Regions from separate parts of the Paenibacillus sp. 22594 genome, predicted to be linked through region 4. Evidence: riboswitches for the same ligand, from Rfam matches in the RefSeq annotation. Region 4 holds a riboswitch; each other region holds the start of a gene.
The links. A riboswitch is a leader RNA that binds a small molecule or an ion and turns the genes downstream of it on or off. The one in region 4 is predicted to bind cobalamin.

Region 1 (4,188 bases), on a different contig from region 4:
CGGAACCTTATTTGAGATTCAGCGCACGCTGTACAGCACCATGCTGTTTGCTTCGCTGCTTGTCGGAACCGTCTTCTTCATCGCTGCCGGCAGCTTCCTCTACTTCCGTCTTTATATGGATCTGGATCATGACCGCCTGCAGTATTCCACCCTGTCCAAAATGGGTCTGACCGACCAGGAGCTGGACCGTATTGCGACGCTGCAGCTGGCACTCATGTTTTTCATTCCGGTGCTGCTGGCGGTTCTGCATAGCCTGTTTGCTTTTATTGCGCTGCAACGGCTGTTCTATCTGTCCATCGCTGCCGAGACCGGAGCAGTGCTGACCAGTTATCTGGCTGCCCAGACACTGTACTTCTTCTTCATCCGCAGCCGCTATTTGCGCAACCTCAAGAAAAATCTCATCTAGATGGAGGGAATCGAATGAAAACCTGGATTACAGATATTATGGAGCAGTTCGGATATGCCGGTATTTTTCTGATGCTGGCGCTGGAAAATGTCTTTCCTCCCATACCTTCAGAGGTCATCCTGCCCTTTGGCGGGTTTATGACTACAACCTCCGGACTCACGATACCGGGTGTGCTCATTGCCTCTACGGCGGGTTCTTTGCTGGGTGCAGCCATTCTGTATTGGATCGGCCGGATGCTGGATGTCAGCCGAATGGAGCGGATCGTGGACCGATATGGAAAATGGATACGGATCAAGAAAAGTGATATCCGCAAGGCCGATGCCTGGTTTGACAAATACGGCTACTGGACGGTGCTGTTCTGCCGGATGATTCCGCTGGTGCGCAGCCTGATTTCGATTCCGGCAGGGATGTCGGGAATGAAATTCGGATTGTTCATGTTGTTTACAACCATCGGCACGCTGGGCTGGAATACACTGCTGATCCTGCTGGGTGCTGCCCTCGGAGAGTCCTGGGAGGACATAGGCGGGTATATAGAAGCATACTCCAGCGTGGTCTACGCCCTGATTGCCGGAGGAATTCTCGTGCTGGGACTGATGTATTTGCGTAAACGCCATACCGCCGGCAAAGCCCGCGGCTAACAATATCAACCATGTCTATGCTTCCGAAGCGAGTTTTGAACGAAGTGATTTCATAGATGTGATGCTCACAAAACTAAGTTTATGCTTCCGAAGCGAGTTTTGAACGAAGTGATTTCAGTAGATGTGATGCTCACAAAACTTTTAGGAGGAGATTCTATGGAGCTTTTGACTATAATTAAAGCAATCATATTGGGTATTGTTGAAGGTTTGACTGAATTTGCTCCGGTATCCTCCACGGGTCATATGATTATTGTCGATGATATGTGGCTGAAATCGCAGGAATTTCTCGGAAAATACACAGCGAATACGTTCAAGGTAGTGATTCAGCTGGGCTCCATCCTGGCCGTGGTGGTGATTTTCCGCAACAGGTTTATTGATCTTCTGGGTCTGAAGCGGTTCAGCCGCAAAGAGCTGACAGCGGTGCCGGAAGGGCAGCCTGCAGTGGAAACCACGGGACGGCTGAAGCTGGCACAGGTGCTTGTGGGTCTTATCCCTGCTGGGGTGCTGGGTTTTCTGTTCGAGGATTATATTGATGAGCATCTGTTTTCGACCTCAACGGTGCTGATTGGTCTGGTCGTCGGAGCGATTCTAATGATCTGCGCAGACCTTTTCGCCCCCAAAAAGATCAAAGCGGAGAGTGTCGACCAAATTACATATAGGCAGGCGCTATCGGTCGGTCTGATCCAGTGTTTCTCGCTATGGCCAGGGTTCTCCCGTTCCGGATCAACGATCTCCGGTGGTGTTCTGCTCGGAATGAGCCACCGTGCCGCTGCCGACTTCACCTTCATTATGGCGGTGCCGATTATGGCTGGAGCCAGCCTGATTTCACTGCTGAAGAACTGGCAGTATTTCACTCTCGATGCGCTGCCGTTCTTTATTGCCGGGTTCATCAGCGCCTTTCTGTTCGCGCTGCTGTCCATGCGTTTCTTCCTGAAGCTGATCAACCGCATCAAGCTGCTGCCGTTTGCGATTTACCGGATTGTTCTTGCTGTGGTGGTTTATCTGGTTTGGTTCTAGAATAGAAAAGAATAATGCGGGCGGTGCCTTCCTTGGAGGGTATCGCCTTTTTGTCATGAGGACTGATCAAGATTCAGATGCCCAATCGGGCAAAAAGCTGCTTTGCTATAGCGAATGTGTATAGCTGGAATCGGCGGAATCTGTTGCAGATGGTAAAAAGGGTACAGTATGATGGCATCAGACTAAAGGATGAAGTTTTGAAAAGCGAATATAGGAGACAGGTGCCGGACGGAGTGAACGTAGCTTTTGTCCAGCTTAATAGGGAAGTTCGGTTCGAAACCGACGCGGTCCCGCCACTGTAACGGAAGAGTTCCAGCTAAATGTGTCACTGGCAGACAGGTAGATCCAGCCGGGAAGACTTGCTGAAGAACGATGACTCCGATAGCCAGGAGACCTGCCTGACTCTGAAGCACTGCAGTACCTACGGAAGATAGGGAGGTGTTCGGACGTTATTCCATTAAAAAGATCAATGGGCGTCTTTCCCTATGGCTTATTTTTCGGGAGAGGCGTCTTTTTATAAGAACAAACAACAAATCGCGAACAGATGAGGAGCAGATCTCAATGACAACTAAATGGATCACCAGCAATCTGGGATACCCGAGAATCGGCAAAAACCGTGAATGGAAAAAAACGCTGGAGGCTTACTGGTCCGGCAAAATTGGCGAGCAAGAGTTCCGTGCTGAAATGGCGGACATTCAGCTTCAGCATCTGCAGTCGCAGCAACAGGCTGGTATTGACCTGATCCCGGTGAATGATTTCACCTTCTACGATCATGTGCTGGATACAGCTGTCATGTTCGGCATTGTGCCGCCCCGTTATGATTATGACGGCGGAGCGGTCCCGCTTGATCTATATTTCGCCATGGCCCGCGGCAATGCTGCTGCCCCGGCCTGCGAGATGACCAAATGGTTCAATACGAATTACCATTATATCGTGCCGGAGATCGGCAGCCTTACACCCCGGCTGACTGAGAACAAACCGCTGGCCGCCTACCGCTTTGCCAAAACGCAGGCAGGTATTGAAGGTAAAGCGGTTATCGTCGGACTTTATACTTTCCTCAAGCTGTCCAAGGGATTTCCGGCTGCGGAAATCGGGGAGGTTGCTGCCCGCTTCCTGCCGGCTTATATTCAGCTGCTGCAGGAGCTTCAGCAGGAAGGTGTAGCTTGGGTGCAGATTGACGAACCGGCCATCGTTATAGGACTGAACGAAGGAGAAATTGCCCTGCTGAAGACCATTTATGGCGAGATTTCCGCTGCAGTCCCCGGCTTGAATCTGATTCTACAGACTTATTTCGAAGCGGCTGAACCCTTGGAAGCCTTGCTTGAGTTGCCGGTACAAGCGATTGGACTTGACTTCGTCCACGATGGCGGCGCGAATCTGGAGGCGATCGAACGACTTGGCTGGCCGGAAGATAAATGGCTGGGTGCTGGCATTATCGACGGCCGCAGTATCTGGCGCGCAGACCCTGATGCCAAGCTTGGACTGATTGAGAAGCTGGCTCTTCATGTACCGCTGGACCGGCTGATTCTTCAGCCATCCTCCAGCCTCCTCCATGTACCCGTAACGGTGCAGAGCGAAGGAAAGCTGAAGCCTGCCGTGAAGCAGGCACTGGCCTTCGCCGACGAGAAGCTGGCAGAGCTTCGGCTGCTCGCCGCAGCCGCAGGCGGTGACAACGGAACGGCCGAGGCGGAGCTTGCAGAGAGCCGGGAAGCGCTGGCTGTCTTCCGCGCACTTCCTGAACGCGGCCGCCGGGATGTGGCGGAGCAGGTCCGCCGTCTGGACGAACTTCCGGACAGCCGGAGCCTGCCGTTCGCAGAGCGAGTGCAGCTGCAGCAGGAGAAATGGCGTTTGCCCCTGCTCCCGACTACAACCATCGGTAGCTTTCCACAGACGGCTGAGGTTCGTCAGGCGCGTCTCAAATGGCGCAAAGGGGTATGGAATGAGGAGCGCTATGATACGTTCGTCCGCCGTCAAATCGCCGAAGCAATTACACTTCAGGAGGAGCTTGGCTTGGATGTGCTGGTGCATGGTGAGTTTGAGCGGACGGACATGGTCGAGTTCTTTGGCGAGAAGCTAGGTGGTTATCTGTTCACCCAGAATGGCTGGGTGCAATCCTATGGCTCGCGT
Region 2 (4,188 bases), on a different contig from region 4:
GGAGCCTCGGGAGCGGTGCCGGAGGCATCCGCGTTCGAGGTGACCGTGCAGCTGGAGGCCGGCGCGAAGCTGGCCGCAGGCGACATGATTATCGCCGGGGAGTACAAGCTGATCCTGCAGCCGGCTTCGGGCAAGGCAGCAGTCAGCACCCCGAGCGCCGGGGCGGACACCTCTTCAAGCGCTGAACCTTCGCCTAAGGCAACTGGTGATACGGACAGCGAATGATGCGTGGCAGTAGAATATGTTTTCAACACATTATCCTGAACAGCACGATTAGCCATGAGTGTGGGGCGCGTGCAGTTCGGGATTTTTGCTAATTTATGGTGTATATGAGTTGAACCCGGGAAGTCGAACGCTGGGCGTGTTTTAAAGTATCAGACCGACCCTGGAAATTGAAACAGCGACAGTAAAGGACAAGAAAGTCCTAGACTGTCGCTGTTTCATTGAATGCTAACGTTCTACGTTAGAGTTAAATATGACAAAGAAAAGTATAACTCTAAGCATGTGCTAATGCAGGTACACAGAATTTTGAGCTTGGATCTAAAGTAAAGTTAGACTTTATAAAAAGCATATCACCGTTGTTGTCCATCCACTCGTACTGTACGTTCTCAGGCAATTGATCTGGTGTGAAATGAAAATGAATATATTCTGTTTGCTCATTAGCAATACGCTTAAGTAGGCGATCTAAATTAACGTCACATTGACTAACTACATCATATAAATTTAGGTTATGACCTTCTTGTTGATAGACGATAATAGCCTCGTCCTCTTGCGAATAATATATTGATTCGGGAAATACTTTTATAGCGTAAAACATAAAGAGTCCTAGGTTATTAATAACACCAAATTGTTCTGAAACAGGTCGGCGAGACAAAACCATTCTTTTGATAAATGCCAAGTCTTCTTTATGGGAACAATTCAACTTGCGCAAGGTGGTATCCGCATTTGGAGTGGGGTGATATTTAAGTTTGATTTGGGATTCACCAACGGCTTTAAATCCAAATATTGGATAGAAATCAATTACACTGCTATTAGCGAATAAGAAGAAGAAATCACAATCTTGCTCGTAAAAATCTAGAACGTGCCTCATCAATTTTCCAGAAAGTCCTTTCCCTCTAAAATCCGGATGAGTCATAACTGTTCCAATTTGAATCGCTTTTTTATTAAATCCATTTATCATCAAGTCCATTTTGCTAACTGATACATTGGCAATGACTACATTATCTCTGATGAAAGAATGGCATATATAACGATCATCCCAGAATCCTTTCTGATACCAATCTTCAAAGTTGATATCAAAAACCAAAGTCGCTAGTTGATTAAAACTATCCCTGTAAACTTTGCTATCTTTATAATCGTTAACTAGGCCGATGTTATCAATATCTATATTTTCACTAGAAAACACAAATATCCCCCCATTGTCTTTATGTTCACACTACCACGGGAAGCTTTAATATATAAGGGTAAATATAAGGTATAACTAAACTATCCCAAGACAGTTTATCGTAGCGTGTAGCCAGTCTAGTTTTGAGTGTAGGATTCACCGCCGACTACGTATTTATGATAGTTGCTTTACGCAAGCGCCTCTGCTTCGTCAGCTCACCGTCAGAGGTTTTTCCGTGATTGGCATGCTGAAAGAGATGAAACAGCGCTATCTGGTGCAAGGAAAGCGAAACCGCCTACGTCCACTATGAAACAGCTTGTCTATAGACATACAAGGGAATACTGGATATGATTATTGATATTAAAATTTAATAGGTTATGGAGAAGGTGCCGGTTCTGCTTCGCAGAAACAGAATCGGCTTAAAAGGGAAGCACGGTGCAAATCCGGCGCGGTCCCGCCACTGTAAATGCGGAGCGGCTCTTAGAGCGGCCACTGTCCGGATATAAGGATGGGAAGGCCAAGAGCAGCAATGAGGCATAAGCCAGGAGACCTGCCTTTTTCGTGAACGTTTCTATTCTTCGTGGGGTAAGAATGCGGAACATATACAGATGGATGGAGTCCGGAGCTTAGGACAGCCGCAACCTTCACTTTGTATTCTTCCCGGGCCGCCCTGAACAAGGGCGGTCTTTATGTTGTTAAGGTTACCCCCTGCAGTGCACTACAATCCATTTCATTAAAAAGGAAAGAGGTTGACGATGAAGACATTGTATTCTGCCAAGTCTTTTATACTTGGTCTGGTCTTATTACTGGTTATTTCGATTACAGGTACCGCTGTGGTTCCGGCGGGACAGGCTTTTGCTGCGGCAGGAGCCTCCGCTAACAAGGTAACGAATAGTGTTGCAGACGCTGTGTATGAGGCTGACCATTCTGCGGACGGAGAAGCCGCAGCGGCACTAACCGCAGCAGCTTCCGGGGGACAGGTATCGGTCTCGCAGGCAACGTATACAGCTGCCGAATATATTATCAGCGGCGGTGTGACCTCGGAGTGGCAGGCGATCGGCCTGGCCCAGGCGGGCTACCGGGTGCCGGAGAGCTATGCCCAGTCGCTTGCACAGAAGGTGCAGGCTGCGGGAGGTATCTTCCCGAACGTTACGGATTATGCGCGGATTGTGCTTGCCGTGCGGGCGACCGGCGGGGATCCGGCGAATTTTGCCGGCAGCGGTTCGGGGGCAGGGTACAATCTGCTGGAGCGCATCTACAACAGTGACAAAATCAGCGGCCAGTCGCTGAATGCTCCGGTATATGCACTGCTGGCACTTGATTCCGGAAGCTATACGCTTCCCGGGGATGCCAAATGGAATCAGACAACATTGTTAAGCGAAATTCTATCCAAGCAAAACAGTGACGGCGGCTTTGCTCTGTTCCCGGGGGCGAGCGATCCGGATATGACGGCCATCGTCCTGACCGCACTCTCTGCTCATAAGAATGACCCGGCTGTTGCGACAGCCGGACAAAAAGCCGTAGCCTGGCTGGCTGCCAAACAGGACGCCAGCGGTGGTTACGGGGACAGCAGCGAAAGTGTGGCTCAGGCCATCATTGCCCTGTCTTCTTATGGCGTAGACCCCACCAGTGACGAGTTCACCAAGAACGAAGCAGATCTGGTCAGCCGACTTCTGAGCTTCCGGCTGGAGAATGGTGCCTTTGCCCATAATCAAGGCGGCAGTGCCAATGTGCTGGCCACGGAACAGGGACTCCAGGCGCTGGTGGCCTACAGCTTGTTCAGCGGTGGAACGAACGGAAAACTGTACGATTTTTCCAAGCCGGCACCGCAGAATCCGTTAGTCTATGTGCCGCTCACGATCGAAGGCCCTGAGCAGACACTGGGTCAGGGCAGCGCATATGCGGGAAATGTACTCGAAGCGCTGGACAAAGTAGCTGCAGCGAACGGACTGACGGTTACGAACCCTTCCGGTAACTATGTCACGGGTATTGGCAGCATCTCTGCCGGGACCTATGGCGGGTATGATGGCTGGATGTATGCCGTTTCGCGCGGTGGTGAATGGGCAAGCGTCGATGTAGGCATGAAAGACTTCAAGCTGAAGGAGTCGGACAAACTGCTGGTTTATTATGCCGGCAGCGATACACAGCTTGTAGATCAAGTATCCCTTTCCAAGGTGCAGCCTAGAGAGGGTGAAGCTTTTACCGTTACGGTCACCCAAAAAACATGGGTATGGAATAATTCCACATCCACTTCCAGTCCGGTAACCTCAGGCGCTGCCGGGGTACAGGTGACAATTGGGGATCATACGGTCACAACAGATGCAAAAGGAACTGCAGCCTTTACCGGAGGGATTTCAGCAGGTGATTATACGCTTGCTGTGACCGGCTACGCTCCGGGGAAGGCCCCGGCAGTTGCGAAATATACGCAGTCTTTGAAGATCGCTCCCAAGAATGTAGCGGCTTATCTGTCGGTTGAAGGACCGCAGGGGCCAGTCATTGACGGTGCGCTGGAGGCGTATAATACACTGGAAGCGCTGAAGAAGCTCGCCGAGTCCGGCAATATTCCGCTGAAGATTACAGAATCTTCTTTTGGCAGCTATGTCTCGTCGATCAACGGAATAGAGAGCGGCACGTATAAGGGCTATTGGAGCTTTGCGGTGCAGCGGGGCGGCGAATGGATCTACCCGTCTGTCGGGATGGGGGATTATGTACTGGAGGCATCCGACCGGGTGCTGGTGTATTATGCCGGTGCGGATACCCAGGTGGTGGATACGGTACAGGTCAGTCCAGCGCAGCCTAAGCCG
Region 3 (4,188 bases), on a different contig from region 4:
ATCGCCCGTATTCTGGCGTCGTCGATGTTCAATGAAGGCAACACTGCTTCAGATCAGGTGTATGCGGAGCGGGTCGCCATGTGCAGCACCTGCCCCAAACTGCAGGATGGTGTAACCTGCACCGCCTGTGGCTGCATCATTCCGGTTGTTGCCCGGTTGAAAGCACGTGGCTGTCCGCTTCCCGGCGGCGGCCTGTGGCAGCCGGTTAACGAATAGGCGCGATACAGATGTCGTCCAGGCCTGGCTGTCTAGAATACAGCATCGCATGAACATGGCTGAACCCAAAACCCCCGAATTCCACCAGCTTGGTAAACTGTGGAATTCGGGGGTTCTTGTTTTTGTTCACTCACGTATAAGTGGGCTTATGCAGATCCGGCCGCCTCACTGCTATCCGGCATATCTGTATAGTATAGATCAACCAGCATGTCTTCGTTATAATTGCCAAACCCTTTACCGAACAGGGTAAGACCCCCGATATGCTCGGCGTCCTCTTCCACCGAAAGCATGAACGTCCATTGTTTGCTGCGAATGCCCACCTGGTCAAGTGTAACCTCGGACAGTTTATGACCATCCATAAAAGTACCCTTGGGCGTAACCCTCAGCTGCTTGAGCAATCCGTATTGATTGGTGAGTGCGGGCCACCAGGAGGGGGTATATTTGCCCTGTCTGTCTCCGTAATCACCGGGACTGGTCCAATAGCCCAGTTTGTGCCCGTTCAGGGTAAAGGTGATGTCCGAAGGCCAATTGTTATTGATGGACGGCGCTTCTGAGGCGATCTCCATCGTAATAACCAGTTCCTCCGGCTGCTGGCTGGACAGCAGAAAGTTGGGGATTTTATATTCGACATACCCCTTGCCAAACCAGAGAATACCGGCATTCATCCGCTCCAAATCCCAGAAGTAACGCGGATCGTCAAAGTTGCCGATGATTTGCTCAGTGGTAGCCAGTCCACAGGTCGGTTCGATCTGAAAATTGGAATAATGCCCGACCGGAATCTCTTTCCGGTGGCATTTACGCTCTATTTTGTCTTGGCCCGGGAACAGAATCTCAGCATGGTCCACGTCAATCGTACAGATTTTCTGCAGGCCGCTCCGTCCGGGAGCCATATGGGTGCGGATCAGCCCGGCGGCTTCCAGCTTACGCACATGCATGGTCATGATCGCACTGCTGAGCTTGACTGCTCCGGCTAATTCCTTGACATTCATGGGCTGAACGGCGAGCAGACGGAGCATATGCAGGCGTACAGAGCTGGATAATGCTTCGTACACCGGCAGGGATTCTTCAGTAAGATCAAGTTTCATGAAAAGCCTCCGATACAGGATTATAGTTAATAATTATATTACTCAAGCGGCATTCTTACAAGCTTCCTGCGGCTGCACTTTTATCACAGACATGTGTGAGCGATGTCCGCTATGATGTACAGGATGAATCAGCGACGAAACAAGGTGCCTTTGATTGTATATCAAGGGATAACAGGGAATCGGGTGCAACTCCCGAGCGGTCCCGCCACTGTAAGGAAGAGCCGGCTTTCAAAAGGTCACTCGGTGATAGCTCCGGGGAAGACGAAAGCCATGCTGTGATCCCGAGCCAGGAGACCTACCTTGTTTGCGCACACACGACTCTACGCGGATAGGAGCGGTGTACGAACGGATGATCAGATGGGGGTGCGCTGCTTGTTTTGGCGGCGGAGCAGCCTTCTCTTTGTGATCTGAACACGTACATGTAACTCCCACCCCTACAGGGCGGGAGTTTTTGGTTTGAAATCTAAGACTTATATGTTTCTCACCATGTCAGAATTAAGGATGGAGGTTTTTGAATGCACAAACGCAGTTTTTGGCGTTTTGCAGCGTTGGTCTGTGTATTTGCCGTTTATTTGTTGCTGAATGAACCGGGCACAGCTGAAGCGATGCACATTATGGAAGGTTTTTTACCGGTAGGCTGGGCGTTGTTCTGGTGGGTGGCCTTTCTGCCATTCTTTTTGCTGGGAGTCCGTAAGCTTACCCGAATCACCCGGGACAATCCCGAGCTGAAGCTGCTGCTGGGTCTGTCGGGTGCCTTCACATTCGTACTGTCCGCCCTTAAAATGCCGTCGGTAACCGGAAGCAGCTCCCATCCTACAGGGACGGGACTTGGCGCTGTGATGCTGGGGCCGCTGCCGATGAGTGTGATCGGATCGGTTGTGCTGTTGTTCCAGGCACTGCTGCTGGCGCACGGAGGGATTACTACACTTGGCGCGAACGCCTTCTCCATGGCGGTGGCCGGACCTTTTGCCGGTTATGCGGCCTATAGGCTGATTATGAAACTGAATGGACGGGAAAAGCTGGCAGTGTTCTGTGCGGCTGCGGTAGCGGATCTGATGACCTATGTCGTCACTTCCTTTCAGCTTGCGGTGGCTTTTCCGTCAGCAGATGGCGGCGTGCTGGCTTCCTTTGCTAAATTTGGCGGTATATTTGCCGTGACCCAGATTCCACTGGCAGTCAGCGAAGGACTCTTGACCGTGCTGCTCTGGAACTGGCTGAAGGCTTACAGTCCGCAGGAGCTGTCACTGCTCAAACGTGCAGCCGGAGGAGGAAGCGAACGGTGAAGAACAAATGGAGAAACCTGTTGATGCTGCTCGCAGTGATTCTGCTGGTGGTCCTGCCGCTTCTGCTCGTGAACGGGGATTTCGGCGGAGCCGATGACGCGGCCGAGAGCGCAATCACGGAGATTGATCCCGCATACAAGCCCTGGTTCAAGCCGCTGGCCGAGCTGCCGGGTGAGACGGAGAGCATGCTGTTCGCGCTGCAGGCGGCTCTTGGTGCAGGAGTTATCGGCTATACGCTGGGTCTCTTGAGGGGGAGACAGGACCGGCAGAAGCTGAATGATTAGAAGAATGGATGCGTTATCCTGCAGCAATGCCCTGAGGCAGCTGTCCCCGATGTGGAAGAGCCTTTTTGCGTCCGTTATGTTCGTACTCGCTTATGTGCTGCATCCGGCGCTTCAGATGCTTATTGCACTCTGGATGATGCGGTGGTGTCTTCTCTACGCCAAAATCCCTCCGCGTGCATATGGCCTACTTGTCGGCACAGCATTGTTGTTCTTCGGCCTCAGCCTGCCGGCATTGCTGGTGGAGCTCGGCCATCCGGCTGCCGGAGAGGCTTCTTGGTATCTGCAGATACCAGGAATGTCCCGGGTTTTGTACATGACCCCGGCAGGGGGAATGCGGGCTGTGCTGCTGCTGGCCCGGGTGTCAGCCTGCCTGGCCTGCTGCCTGTTCATTATACTGACGACACCGTTTGGCGAGCTGCTGCAGGTGCTCCGCCGACTGCGGATGCCGCAGATTGTGCTGGAACTGATGCTGATTATGTACCGCTTCCTGTTCCTGCTGGATGACACAGCCCATGGCCTGCTTCTGGCCAGGCGCCTGCGTGGCGGTCAAAGGGGCTTCAGGTCCAAACTGCGGGAGGCTGCAAGTATGGCAGCTTCACTGTTCGCAAACACCATGCACCGGTACTATGGGCTGTCGCAGGGGCTGGCAACCCGGGGATTTACCGAGGAGATTCTTTTACCGCCCTATGTGAAGCGCACAGTGCCGCTAAGGTTTGCTTTTGAAGCCTATGCCGGAATCGCGCTCCTGGTGGCTGCGCAACTGTGGCTGCTATGGGCTTGATGCAAAAGATGATGATCCATGAGTGAAGCCGCCTGGAAAAGAGGAGCAACATGAATATAGAGTACAGTTTGGACTTTGAAGATGTCATATTTCATTATCCGGACACGATGGAGCCTGCACTCCGCGGGTTGACCGTGGCCATCCCCAAGGGCTGTAAAACAGCCTTGCTTGACATAACGGATCCGGCAAATCAACGTTATTTCTCCATGCGGTGGGTCTGCTGCGGCCGCAAAAAGGTACGCTGCTGCAAGCGGGACTGCCTGTATCGTACACCAAAAAAGAACTGGCCGCCCTGCGCCGCAGAGTCGGTCTGGTCTTTCAGGACCCTGAGCAGCAGCTGATCTTGAGCACGCCACTGGAGGATATCTCCTTCGGGCTGCGGGGCACCGGTATGGATGAGACGGAAATTGAATCACGTTGTGCTGCCGTTCTGGAGCAATTGAACCTTACTGCTCTAAAGGATAAACCCATTCATCAGCTCAGCCTGGGCCAGAAAAAGCGCACTGCGCTTGCAGGCGTGATAGCGATGGAACCGGAGC
Region 4 (4,188 bases):
ATTCATGGAACGGGGCTTCCAGGCTGATTTTCTGCGCAGCGCTCAGCTCATGGTAGACCGGGATGTGGAAAGAGTTCGTATAGTATTCACGGTCGGTGATGCCCGGAATGGAACCAATTACTTTACGGTCCACCTTGGTGAACTTACCGGACAGCCCTTCAGCAGGTGTGGCGAACAGAGTGATGTTGAGGTTCAGTTCCTCGCTCTTGCGGTCGCAGTATTCCCGCATGTGGCGGACAATAGCGAGCGCCTTGGCATGGATCTTCATGTCCTCGCCGTGATGCTTGCCGTACATGGCCTTCATGCACTCCGCCATGCCGATGAAGCCAATCGACAGACTGCCGTGCTTCAGCAGTTCGCCAACAGAATCCTCGGGAGCCAGGTCCTGGCCGCCTTCCCAGACGCCTTCGCGCATCATGAAGTCAGAGGCTTTGGCCTTCTGGGAAGCCTGGATGCGGAAGCGGTGGAGCAGCCCTTCCAGAGCGATGTCCATGTAATGGTTCAGATCGTCATAGAAACCGTTCTCGTCCGCGGCAAGCCGGCGTCCTGTGGCGGTGCCGTAAGCCAGTCCCAGCCGCACGAGATTGAGCGTATTGAAGGACAGGTTGCCTTTGCCGGAGCAGTGGTTGCGTCCGAAGCGGTCGCCCAGCACCCGTGTGCGGCAGCCCATGGTTGCAAATTCAGTATCCGGGTCGGCCGGATCATAATATTGCATGTTGAGTGGCGCATCCAGATTGGCGAAGTTCGGGTACAGTCTGCGGGCGGAGCATTCGGCGGCCTTGAGGAACAAGTGATAGTTCGGATCGCCCTGCTGCTGGTTCACGCCCTGCTTGCATTTGAAGATCTGGATCGGGAATACCGGCGTTTCGCCGCTGCCGAGTCCGTTCATCGTTGCGGTCAGCAGCGAGCTGATCACCAGCTGACCTTCGGGAGAGGTGCACGTGCCATAGTTGATGCTGGTAAAAGGAATCTGGCCGCCCGAGCGGCTGGACATCGTATTCAGGTTATGTATCATGCTCTCTGCAGCCTGCAGCGTTTCGCTCTCCGTCTCCTTCAGCGCAAAGCGGAAGGCCCGCGGATACAGCTCTGACAGATCGCTGCGGCTCATAGTGACTTCGCCAAGATGCTCACCAGCTTGTCCTTCTTCGAAATATTCGAGTCCCTTGCGGAACAGCTTGGCAAAGGACTTGGTCACATAAGGGGCCAGGTCATAATCCAGCTTGTTGGCGGATACGCCGCCGTATTGGGCATTTTGCTGAGACTGGAAAATAATCGCCACAAGTGACATCGCGGTCATAATCGAGTTCGGAGGTCGCACACTGCCGTTGCCAGTGTTAAAGCCTTCGCGGAGAAGACGCTCGAACGGGATAAAGATGCAGTTGGTGGTTCCGATGGCGTATTGGTCCAGATCATGGACATACACTACGTTATCGAGGGTAGCCTGTACCAGTTGCGGCGGCATTGTGAAGTTGCGGGCATACCACTTGGAATACTCACTGCCGAACTTACTCATTTTGCCGGAAAAGCTTTCTCCGTTCAAATTGGCATTCTCGCGCAGCAGATCCAAATCCCGGCTGTCGATAATATCGCGCCCCAAATGGATGAGTTCCTCTAACATAACCTCCTGTGCATCTTGTCCACCGTTGTACCGTTTCTCCAGCAACGTCATTGTGCAGCTCTCCTCTCCGTATATAAAAAACGTCCTGATAGTAATAAGACACCCGTTAACTCAGTAAAAAGAGCATCTTCCGCCGAGGACGGCGGAAAATGCCCGGATGCGTAACACAAATAACCGAAACCGGATATTTGCGGATGGTCTCCATGGAAAGAAGCTTTCCCGCAGAAGCCGATACCTGAACGCGATAAGGCTTATCGCATTCAGGTATCGGCAGCCTTTGCTTCCCATCCTGGGGGAAGGCTAAATCTGCTTTTGCAGGCCGCATACGGACACCTCTCCTGTTCCTCGCAGGCGTAAATGATGGTGCCCGGAAACAGGCAGGTCTCCTGGCTTCCGGTGAATTCCGGAGGCGCCTTCCCAAGGGGCAATGCCCTCAGTGGCGTGAGCCTCCAGATACTGTCCCGCAGGGCTTGTGGAAGCCTGCTGAACATCCGGTTACAGTGGCGGGACCACAGCGGATTTGCACCGCGCTTCCCTATTAAGCTTCAGCGCTCGTTATAGAGGCGAAGCACCTGTTTCCACTATATTTTGTTGTCGCTAGATAAAAATAACCCAATATCTTGTGTTTGTAAACATTTTTTTGCGAGCCCGCGCTGGGGGCGGATTCAGCCGATTTACTCACAGATGATCCACAGTTAGTCCACAGATGTTCCCGTGTTCGTCCACAATTAATCCACAGGTAATCCACAGAATAACGACAAATTTTGCCGAATTTGATTCAAACATTGGCCCGAAAACCGCCACAAAGACTCCATATATACGGTGAGTACAATCACGGGATTTCTTGCGGAGGGTTGTTAGGACTTTAGGCGATTTGTGACGGTAGACAGGAGTTGTTACAATAGAAGGGACTGAAGACTTATATAACGGATTTTTTTATATTTTATAGTAGGAGGGATTTCAGAATGGCGATTGGTGAAGTAACCGTAATTCCGATCGGCACAGGCAGCACCAGCCTCAGCAGCTACGTGGCTGATATGCAGCGGGTGCTGGAGACGGTGGAAGGCATTACCTACGAACTGACATCCATGGGCACGATTATTGAAGGACCGCTCACGCGGATTCTGGCTGCTGTAGAAGCGCTGCATGAGTCCCCGTTCACAGCAGGTGCGCAGCGTGTCTCTACTTCGCTTAAGATTGATGACCGCCGCGACAAAGCCTCTACGAGCCGCAGCAAACTAGAATCGGTGGAGCGCAAGCTGCAGGCGGAATAGTTCTGAATAATTACAGCACACAAGGAGCGTGTCCTCTATGGCGGCAATGAATCAGCAGATCGGGATACAGATGTATACACTACGGGATATGGCCGAAAAGGATTTTCTGGGCACACTGTGCAAAGTGGCGGAGATCGGCTACAAGTCGGTAGAATTTGCTGGTTATTTCGGCGTATCGGCTGCCGAATTGCGCAGAACGCTGGATGAGCTGGGGCTGGCGGCTCCCTCGGCACATGTCGGATTGGATTTCAGCAGTCTGGAGAAGATGCAATCGGCATTATCGAGAGAGATTGAATATGCCCGGGAGGTGGGGCTGGAGTATATCATCACGCCTTCGGCGCCGCTTCCGCAGCATCCGGCACTGGATGATGTGCTTGCACTGGTGCCCTTCTTTGAAAAGGCTTCTGAACTTGTGCGGGCGGCGGGTCTGAAGTACGGCTATCATAACCATGACTTTGAGTTCAAGCAGGTCAACGGGCAGGCTGTGATCGACATCTGGCTGGAGCGGATTCCGGCTGAGCATATGGTGGCTGAGTTTGATTTGGGTTGGGTGCATGTAGGCGGTGCCGTACCGGCAGAATATGTATCCCGTTACGCCGGGCGCGTTCCGCTGGTCCACATCAAGGATTTTGGCGCGGGCCATGAAGAAGCCGATCTTGGGAAGGGCCAGGTCGACTTCGAGAGTGTCTTCAAGGCTGCGGATGACGCCGGCATTCGGCACTATATTGTGGAGCAGGAGGTCTTTGCTTCTTCTTCTCTGGAGAGCGCAAGGCTGGCACTGGATTACTTCCGCAGACGGGGAATGCTGGGATGACTTTGAGGGACTCGATTCCCCTCCGCAGCGCGGGTCCTGTAGAAATTACGGTCGCAGCACTGTGAAAGAATGGGTTGCGTTTTTCCCCAGACGGGGTATAATGTATTTTGTTTGACAGAAAAAAAGCTTTAAGCTGGTGTAGCTCAGGGGTAGAGCAACGCACTCGTAATGCGTAGGCCGGGGGTTCAATTCCCTTCACCAGCATCCTTAATAACTCAATCATGGCGCGGCTTTCCGGGATTTCGGGGGGCTGCGTTTTTTTATGATAAACCTACTACTGTAACTATATATAATCAAGTTGGAGGTTAACACATCTGTGAAAAGTGAAGACTTATATCAACTTATAGGTAATAAACTTGTAGGGATTATCCCTGATGAGTCAAAAATGAGTTGATATATAGCCATAGTATTCCTGAGATTTATAGAGTAGATGAGCGCATTTATGACCGCTTGTGCAGTGAATTAGAAGAGTACTTCGTTGA

Region 1: linked by a shared signal. The riboswitch ahead of metE (5-methyltetrahydropteroyltriglutamate--homocysteine S-methyltransferase) and the one ahead of ACTJKB_RS24890 (hypothetical protein) in region 4 are both predicted to bind cobalamin.
Region 2: linked by a shared signal. The riboswitch ahead of ACTJKB_RS16785 (DUF4430 domain-containing protein) and the one ahead of ACTJKB_RS24890 (hypothetical protein) in region 4 are both predicted to bind cobalamin.
Region 3: linked by a shared signal. The riboswitch ahead of ACTJKB_RS06360 (energy-coupling factor ABC transporter permease) and the one ahead of ACTJKB_RS24890 (hypothetical protein) in region 4 are both predicted to bind cobalamin.

Annotation. Positions count from the first base shown of each region.
Region 1 covers NZ_JBQENA010000002.1:470,107-474,294, forward strand. Annotated here, with positions in the region: gene ACTJKB_RS08845 (ABC transporter permease) at 1-406, shown strand, start outside; gene ACTJKB_RS08850 (DedA family protein) at 421-1,044, shown strand; gene ACTJKB_RS08855 (undecaprenyl-diphosphate phosphatase) at 1,201-2,061, shown strand; cobalamin riboswitch at 2,264-2,477, shown strand; gene metE (5-methyltetrahydropteroyltriglutamate--homocysteine S-methyltransferase) at 2,623-4,188, shown strand, end outside.
Region 2 covers NZ_JBQENA010000004.1:588,783-592,970, reverse strand. Annotated here, with positions in the region: gene ACTJKB_RS16800 (GAP1-N2 domain-containing protein) at 1-225, shown strand, start outside; gene ACTJKB_RS16795 (GNAT family N-acetyltransferase) at 497-1,405, opposite strand; partial or broken gene ACTJKB_RS16790 (IS4 family transposase) at 1,528-1,685, shown strand; cobalamin riboswitch at 1,752-1,956, shown strand; gene ACTJKB_RS16785 (DUF4430 domain-containing protein) at 2,140-4,188, shown strand, end outside.
Region 3 covers NZ_JBQENA010000001.1:1,408,640-1,412,827, reverse strand. Annotated here, with positions in the region: gene ACTJKB_RS06375 (DUF6171 family protein) at 1-216, shown strand, start outside; gene ACTJKB_RS06370 (hypothetical protein) at 206-346, opposite strand; gene ACTJKB_RS06365 (ArsR/SmtB family transcription factor) at 363-1,301, opposite strand; cobalamin riboswitch at 1,427-1,618, shown strand; gene ACTJKB_RS06360 (energy-coupling factor ABC transporter permease) at 1,817-2,584, shown strand; gene ACTJKB_RS06355 (energy-coupling factor ABC transporter substrate-binding protein) at 2,581-2,868, shown strand; gene cbiQ (cobalt ECF transporter T component CbiQ) at 2,861-3,649, shown strand; gene ACTJKB_RS06345 (energy-coupling factor ABC transporter ATP-binding protein) at 3,861-4,188, shown strand, end outside.
Region 4 covers NZ_JBQENA010000009.1:180,921-185,108, reverse strand. Annotated here, with positions in the region: gene ACTJKB_RS24895 (anaerobic ribonucleoside triphosphate reductase) at 1-1,669, opposite strand, end outside; gene ACTJKB_RS24890 (hypothetical protein) at 1,725-1,943, opposite strand; cobalamin riboswitch at 1,978-2,209, opposite strand; gene ACTJKB_RS24885 (MTH1187 family thiamine-binding protein) at 2,584-2,892, shown strand; gene ACTJKB_RS24880 (sugar phosphate isomerase/epimerase family protein) at 2,930-3,706, shown strand; tRNA gene ACTJKB_RS24875 (tRNA-Thr) at 3,839-3,910, shown strand; gene ACTJKB_RS24870 (immunity protein YezG family protein) at 4,097-4,188, shown strand, end outside.